2 regions of the Streptomyces sp. NPDC002619 genome follow, and region 1 is predicted to be linked to the other one. Evidence: riboswitches for the same ligand, from Rfam matches in the RefSeq annotation. Region 1 holds a riboswitch; the other holds the start of a gene.
The links. A riboswitch is a leader RNA that binds a small molecule or an ion and turns the genes downstream of it on or off. The one in region 1 is predicted to bind glycine.
Positions count from the first base shown of each region.

Region 2: linked by a shared signal. The riboswitch ahead of gcvP (aminomethyl-transferring glycine dehydrogenase) and the one ahead of gcvT (glycine cleavage system aminomethyltransferase GcvT) in region 1 are both predicted to bind glycine.

Region 1 is NZ_JBIAQV010000016.1:50,528-53,927, reverse strand. It holds gene ACFYXB_RS24325 (enhanced serine sensitivity protein SseB) at 1-289, opposite strand, end outside; gene ACFYXB_RS24320 (AAA family ATPase) at 356-1,024, opposite strand; glycine riboswitch at 1,200-1,299, shown strand; gene gcvT (glycine cleavage system aminomethyltransferase GcvT) at 1,454-2,584, shown strand; gene gcvH (glycine cleavage system protein GcvH) at 2,693-3,070, shown strand; gene glyA (serine hydroxymethyltransferase) at 3,086-3,400, shown strand, end outside.
Region 2 is NZ_JBIAQV010000004.1:352,987-356,386, reverse strand. It holds gene ACFYXB_RS10995 (DNA polymerase IV) at 1-1,232, shown strand, start outside; gene ACFYXB_RS10990 (PRC-barrel domain-containing protein) at 1,509-1,880, opposite strand; glycine riboswitch at 1,995-2,090, shown strand; gene gcvP (aminomethyl-transferring glycine dehydrogenase) at 2,265-3,400, shown strand, end outside.

The DNA of each region.
Region 1 (3,400 bases):
GGCCGACGACCTGGCGGAACTGCTCCTCGGAGCTGAACACCGGCACATACACCTGGCCGTCGATCTCCGTCGTGGGCAGGTCCAGCGGGCCGCTGTGCGGGCCGCCGCCGGAGGGCAGGGGTATCCACACGAAGCTGCGGCCCAGGACTTCCACGATGCGGCCGCCTGCCGAGGGGACGCCGAGGGAGGCCGAGAGGACCTCCTCCAGTTCGTTGCCCGGCCATCCGCCGTGCGGATGGGGGTGCGCCTGTGCCGGGAGGTCCGCGGGAAAGTCCGCCGGGATGTCCATCTGCCTACCGCCTGCTGGAAACCACTGGTCTGGCTGGAAAGGCTAGCGGGTGGCGGTGACAGCCCTTCAATCCGAGAAGCCGATCCGGCGCAGGACGTCCGCCGCGTCCCGGTCGAGCAGCACCGCCGAGCCGCAGCCCTCGGGCAGCGCGCCCTGCTCCACCGAGCGCAGCAGACGGGCGGCTGCCCTGCGGTGGCGCAGGAAGGCGTAGCGGGAGACGCCCCGGCCGCGCTCGCGCTGGCCCGCGAGTGCCGTGTCGGGGGTGACGTCGAGGAGCAGCAGGTGCAGGGTGCCGCTGCGCCGGCGGGCCTCGCGGGCCAGCCAGCCGCGCACCCAGGCCTGGGTGCCGCAGTCGTGCACGACGACGCCCTCGCCGGAGCGCAGGGCCCTGCGCAGTCCGGCGAAGTGGGCGAGGCGCACCAGGGGGCGGTAGAGGGCGTAGGGGAGGAAGCGGGGGGTGCGGGCGTCCCAGCGGTCGCGGGTGTCCTGGGAGTCGACGCGGACGCCGCGGACCGCGCGGTGCATCAGCGTCGACTTGCCGCTGCCGGGCAGGCCTGCGATCACGACGAGGTCGCGGGGGCCGAAGAGCAGGTGGTGGGGGCTGCGGCCCGAGCGTTCCCGCAGGTCGCGGACGACAGGGGCCGGCTGCTCGGTGCAGCGCTCGCGGGCCTGTGCTGCGGGCTCCTTCGGCAGTGCGAGGCCCGTGGTCGTGGCGTACGCCGTGGTCCTGTTCACCGTGAATCGTCCTCCCCTTGGGCTCGGAGATCACCTGCCCGTCAAGTGTAAAGAGAAGGTAATGCGTGCTGTCCCGGGTTTCGTGCGCGTACGGCCACAGGTCGGTTACAGACGTGGCCTGCCGCGCGGCCGCCGGGCGTGCAATGATGTGCGCGCAAACTGCATACCGGCCGCTTGAATCCGCGCGGGAGAGTCCCCGGCAGTACGTACACCGGGGCGCCGAAGGAGCAAGTCCCTCCCTTGAATCTCTCAGGCCCCGTTACCGCGCGGGCGAGGCACATCTGAAAAGCGGGCCGCTGTGACAGTGGCTCCACCCAAGGTGCAAACCGTGATCGTCGCCGCGACGGTGGTCATGGTGAACCTCTCAGGTTCCGATGACAGATGGGGAGGAACGACCTCGCCCGTCATTTCCTGGGAGACGACCGTCCGATGAGCAGTACCGAATCCTCCGCCGCGCCGCGCCGGACCGCACTCGACGCGCTGCACCGTTCGCTCGGCGCGACGATGACCGACTTCGCCGGCTGGGACATGCCCCTGCGGTACGGCTCAGAGCGCGACGAGCACCTCGCCGTGCGCACCCGGGCCGGCCTCTTCGACCTCTCCCACATGGGCGAGATCACCGTCACCGGCCCGCAGGCCGCGCAGCTGCTGAACTACGCCCTGGTCGGCAACATCGCCTCCGTCGGCGTCGGCCGTGCCCGCTACACCATGATCTGCCGGGCCGACGGCGGCATCCTGGACGACCTGATCGTCTACCGGCTGGACGAGGCCGAGTACCTGGTCGTGGCCAACGCCTCCAACGCCCAGGTGGTCCTCGACGCTCTTGTCGAGCGTGCCGCCGGCTTCGACGCCGAGGTCCGCGACGACCGGGACAACTACGCGCTGATCGCCGTACAGGGCCCCGAGTCCCCCGCAATCCTCAAGTCGCTCACCGACGCCGACCTGGACGGCCTGAAGTACTACGCCGGCCTGCCCGGCACGGTCGCCGGTGTCCCCGCGCTGATCGCGCGCACCGGCTACACCGGCGAGGACGGCTTCGAGCTGTTCGTGGCGCCGGAGCACGCCGTCGAGCTGTGGCAGGCGCTGACCAAGGCCGGCGAGGGCGCGGGCCTGATCCCCTGCGGTCTGTCCTGCCGCGACACGCTGCGCCTGGAAGCGGGCATGCCGCTGTACGGTCACGAGCTGAACACCTCCCTGACCCCGTTCGACGCGGGGCTCGGCCGGGTCGTGAAGTTCGAGAAGGAGGGCGACTTCGTGGGCCGCGAGGCGCTGGCCGAGGCCGCGTCCCGCGCCGAGTCGAACCCGCCGCGCATCCTGGTCGGACTGGTCGCCAAGGGCCGCCGGGTCCCGCGCGCAGGGTACTCGGTCGTCGCGGGCGGCGCGGTGATCGGCGAAGTCACCTCGGGTGCCCCCTCGCCCACGCTGGGCAAGCCCATCGCCATGGCGTACGTCGACGCGGCGCACTCGGCGCCGGGCACGGCGGGCGTCGGCGTGGACATCCGGGGCAGCCACGAGCCGTACGAGGTCGTGGCGCTGCCCTTCTACAAGCGCCAGAAGTAGACACTGGGCGCGGTCACCGTGTGACCCCACGCACGTTTCGCCTGCTCACGAGCAACTCCAGCAGTCCCCATTCACCAGCACACTCCCGCGTACAGGAGAATTCAGGCCATGAGCAACCCCCAGCAGCTGCGCTACAGCAAGGAGCACGAGTGGCTGTCGGCCGCCGAGGACGGCGTCTCGACGGTCGGCATCACGGAGTTCGCGGCCAACGCGCTCGGCGATGTCGTCTACGCCCAGCTCCCCGAGGTCGGCGACACGGTCACTGCGGGCGAGTCCTGCGGCGAGCTGGAGTCGACCAAGTCGGTCAGCGACCTGTACTCGCCGGTCGACGGTGAGGTCACGGAGATCAACCAGGACGTCGTCGACGACCCGTCGCTGGTGAACTCGGCCCCCTTCGAGGGCGGCTGGCTGTTCAAGGTGCGCGTCGCGGGCGAGCCGGCCGACCTGCTCTCCGCCGACGAGTACGCCGCCCACTCCGCCGGCTGAGAGGTCGCAGAGCACATGTCGCTTCTGAACACCCCCCTGCACGAGCTCGACCCGGACGTGGCCGCCGCGGTCGACGCCGAACTGCACCGCCAGCAGTCCACGCTGGAGATGATCGCGTCGGAGAACTTCGCTCCCGTCGCGGTCATGGAGGCGCAGGGCTCGGTCCTCACCAACAAGTACGCCGAGGGCTACCCGGGCCGGCGCTACTACGGCGGCTGCGAGTACGTCGACGTCACCGAGCAGCTGGCCATCGACCGGGTCAAGGAGCTGTTCGGCGCCGAGTACGCCAACGTGCAGCCCCACTCGGGTGCCTCCGCCAACCAGGCCGCC
Region 2 (3,400 bases), on a different contig from region 1:
CCCAGGCGCGCAGGCTGGCTCCGAACGCCGCGTATCTCGTGCCGCGCTTCGGTCTGTACCGCTCGATCAGCGAGCAGGTGATGGCGCTGCTGCGGGAGCTGTCACCGCTGGTGGAGCCGCTGAGCCTGGACGAGGCGTTCGTGGACCTGGAGGCCGGGGGAACGGCCTGGGACGAGGCGTCGGCGCGGCTGGCGGGGGTGAAGCTGCGCGCGGACATACGGGCCGGCACCGGGCTCACCGGGTCGGTGGGACTCGCCGCCTCCAAGATGCTTGCGAAGATCGCCTCTGAGGAGGCGAAGCCCGACGGGCTGGTGCTGATCGAGCCGGGCACGGAGCGGGCGCTGCTCGGCCCCATGTCGGTGCGGACTCTGCCGGGGGTCGGGCCGGCGACGGGCGACCATCTGCGGCGGGCCGGGATCACCACGGTCGACGAGCTCGCGGAGGCGGGTGAGGACGAGCTTGTACGGCTGGTCGGCAAGGCCCATGGGCATGCGCTCTACGCCATGGCGCTGGCGCACGACGAGCGGCCCGTGGTGGCCGAGCGTGAGACAAAGTCGGTGTCGGTCGAGGACACGTACGACGTGGACATCCACGACCGGATCCGGGTTGGGCTCGAGGTGCAGCGGCTGGCCGACCGGTGTGTGCGGAGGCTGCGCGGGGCCGGGCTGTCGGGGCGGACCATCGTGCTCAAGGTGCGGAGGTACGACTTCTCGACCCTGACCCGGTCCGAGACGCTCCGTGGGCCGACGGACGATCCGGCGGTGGTGCGGGAGGCGGCGGCGCGGCTGCTGGACCCCGTGGACACGACGGGGGGAGTGCGGCTGCTCGGGGTGGGGGTGTCGGGGCTGGCCGACTACACACAGGAGGACCTGTTCGCGCAGGCGGCGGGGGAAGGGGCGGACCCCTCGGCCGAGGAGGCCGTGGCGGAGCCCGTCGCCGAGGAGGCGGCGCGCGCCGAGCGCCGCTGGCCCTCCGGGCACGACGTGCGGCACACGGAGTACGGACACGGCTGGGTGCAGGGCAGCGGGCTGGGCCGGGTGACGGTGCGCTTCGAGACACCGGACTCGGAGCCGGGCCGGGTGAGGACGTTCCGCGTCGACGACCCTGCATTGGAACCGGCGGATCCGCTGCCGTTGGTGTCCCGAAGACAGGTGGACGGAGAGGGTGGGGCCGACGGGGGGCTTGAGGGGGCCGCGCACAGTGGGGGCGGCTCGGGTGGTGGTGTTGAGTGAGGGCGTTGAGTGAGGCGGAGGGAGCTTGGCGGGGTGCGGGTGGTCCGTGCATGGGTGGGGGCGTGCGAGAGCAGGGCGGGAAGCGTCCGGCCGAGGTCGGCGTCGCTCTCGACGGCACCTCGCGGGGTCGAGGGGTGACCGGGGGAGCCGTGAGCCCGTCCGCCGCGGTGTGCGTCGGCCTGTGCGGAGTCTGGGCGGGGCCGCAGCGGTTGGGGAAGTCGGTGGCTTCTGCGGGTGGGTCGGTGCTGTGGCCCCGCGCCGTAGGGTCCTGCGGTTTCAGACGTCCTCCGTGCCGGCCAGTTTGCCGAAGTCGTGGTCCGGGACCTTGGGGGGTGGGGCCACGTCCAGGCCGTAGTGGTGGTATAGCTGGAGTTCCTGTTCGGGGGAGAGGTGGCGGCCCACGCCGAAGTCGGGGGCGTCCTTGATGAGGGCCCGTTCGAAGGGGATCCGCAGGGTGCCCTCGACGAGTTCGCTCGGCTCGAGGGGGACGAAGGCGTCGCGCGAGAAGAGGCCGGTGCGTATGGCCGCCCATTCCGGCACGCCCGTCGCGTCGTCGAGGTACACCTCGTCGATCGTGCCGATCTTGGTGCCGTTGCGGTCGAACGCCTTGCGGCCGATCAGGTTGCGCGGATCGAGGTCGGTCTGCACGGGCCCTCCACTTGGTCGCAAATCATCCGTAAGCACTACGAAAGAGCAGATTCGGGAAGGCGGCCACTCGAAGACCCTCCCGTTGACCTCGCTGGTAGGCTGGCAAGCGGCTGCTGACCCCGTGCGGGAGAGTCCTCCGGACATCATCGGAGGCGCCGAAGGAGCAAATCCTCCCCGGAATCTCTCAGGCCCACGTACCGCACGGACGAGGTCACTCTGGAAAGCAGAGCGGAGGTCGACGGTTTCCGCTCTCACCGACGGTGAAAGCCGGAGCCCCTAGGCATCCGGTGAAGCTCTCAGGTTGAGATGACAGAGGGGGAGGCCGTCGGGGTGCCCGTGCCGGGGTACCCCTCGAAGGTCGCGTCAGACCAGGAGGCCTCCGCAATGACCGCCCACCGCATTCCGCTCACCGAGCTCGAACAGGGCACCCCCTTCGAGCAGCGCCACATCGGGCCCGACCAGGAGGCGCGGGCCAAGATGCTCGCGCAGGTGGGTTACGGCTCCCTCGATGAGCTGACCGCCGCCGCCGTGCCTGACGTGATCAAAAACGCCGACGCGCTCGACCTGCCGGGCGCGCGTACAGAGGCCGAGGTGCTGGCCGAGCTGCGCTCCCTCGCGGACCGCAACCAGGTGCTCGGATCGATGATCGGCCTGGGCTACTACGGCACCTTCACGCCGCCCGTCATCCTGCGCAACGTCATGGAGAACCCGGCCTGGTACACGGCCTACACGCCGTACCAGCCGGAGATCTCCCAGGGCCGCCTTGAAGCGCTGCTGAACTTCCAGACCATGGTCGCCGACCTCACCGGGCTGCCGACCTCCGGTGCCTCCCTCCTCGACGAGGGCACCGCGGCCGCCGAGGCCGTGGCGCTGTCCCGGCGCATGGGCAAGAACAAGAAGGGCCTCTTCCTGGTCGACGCGGACGCGCTGCCGCAGACCATCGCCGTGATCGAGACCCGTGCCGAGCCGGCCGGCGTCGAGGTCGTCGTCGCCGACCTCAGCGACGGCATCCCGACCGAGATCGCTGCGCGTGAGATCAACGGCGTGCTGATCCAGTACCCGGGCGCCTCCGGTGCCGTACGCGACATCAAGCCCGTCATCGACCAGGCGCACGAGCTCGGCGCGCTCGTCACCGTCGCCGCCGACCTGCTGGCGCTGACCCTCCTGACCTCGCCCGGCGAGCTGGGCGCCGACATCGCCGTCGGCACCACGCAGCGCTTCGGTGTGCCGATGGGCTTCGGCGGACCGCACGCGGGCTACATGGCCGTCCACGAGAAGTTCGCGCGCAGCCTGCCCGGCCGTCTCGTGGGCGTCTCGGTCGACGCCGACGGGAACAAGGCGTACCGCCTGGCCCTGCAGACGCGTGAGCAGCACATCCGCCGGGAGAAGGCGACCAGCAACATCTGTACCGCGCAGGTGCTCCTCGCGGTGATGGCGGGCATGTACGCCGTCTACCACGGTCCCGAGGGCCTGAGGTCCATCGCGCGCCGCACCCATCGCTACGCCACGATCCTCGCCGC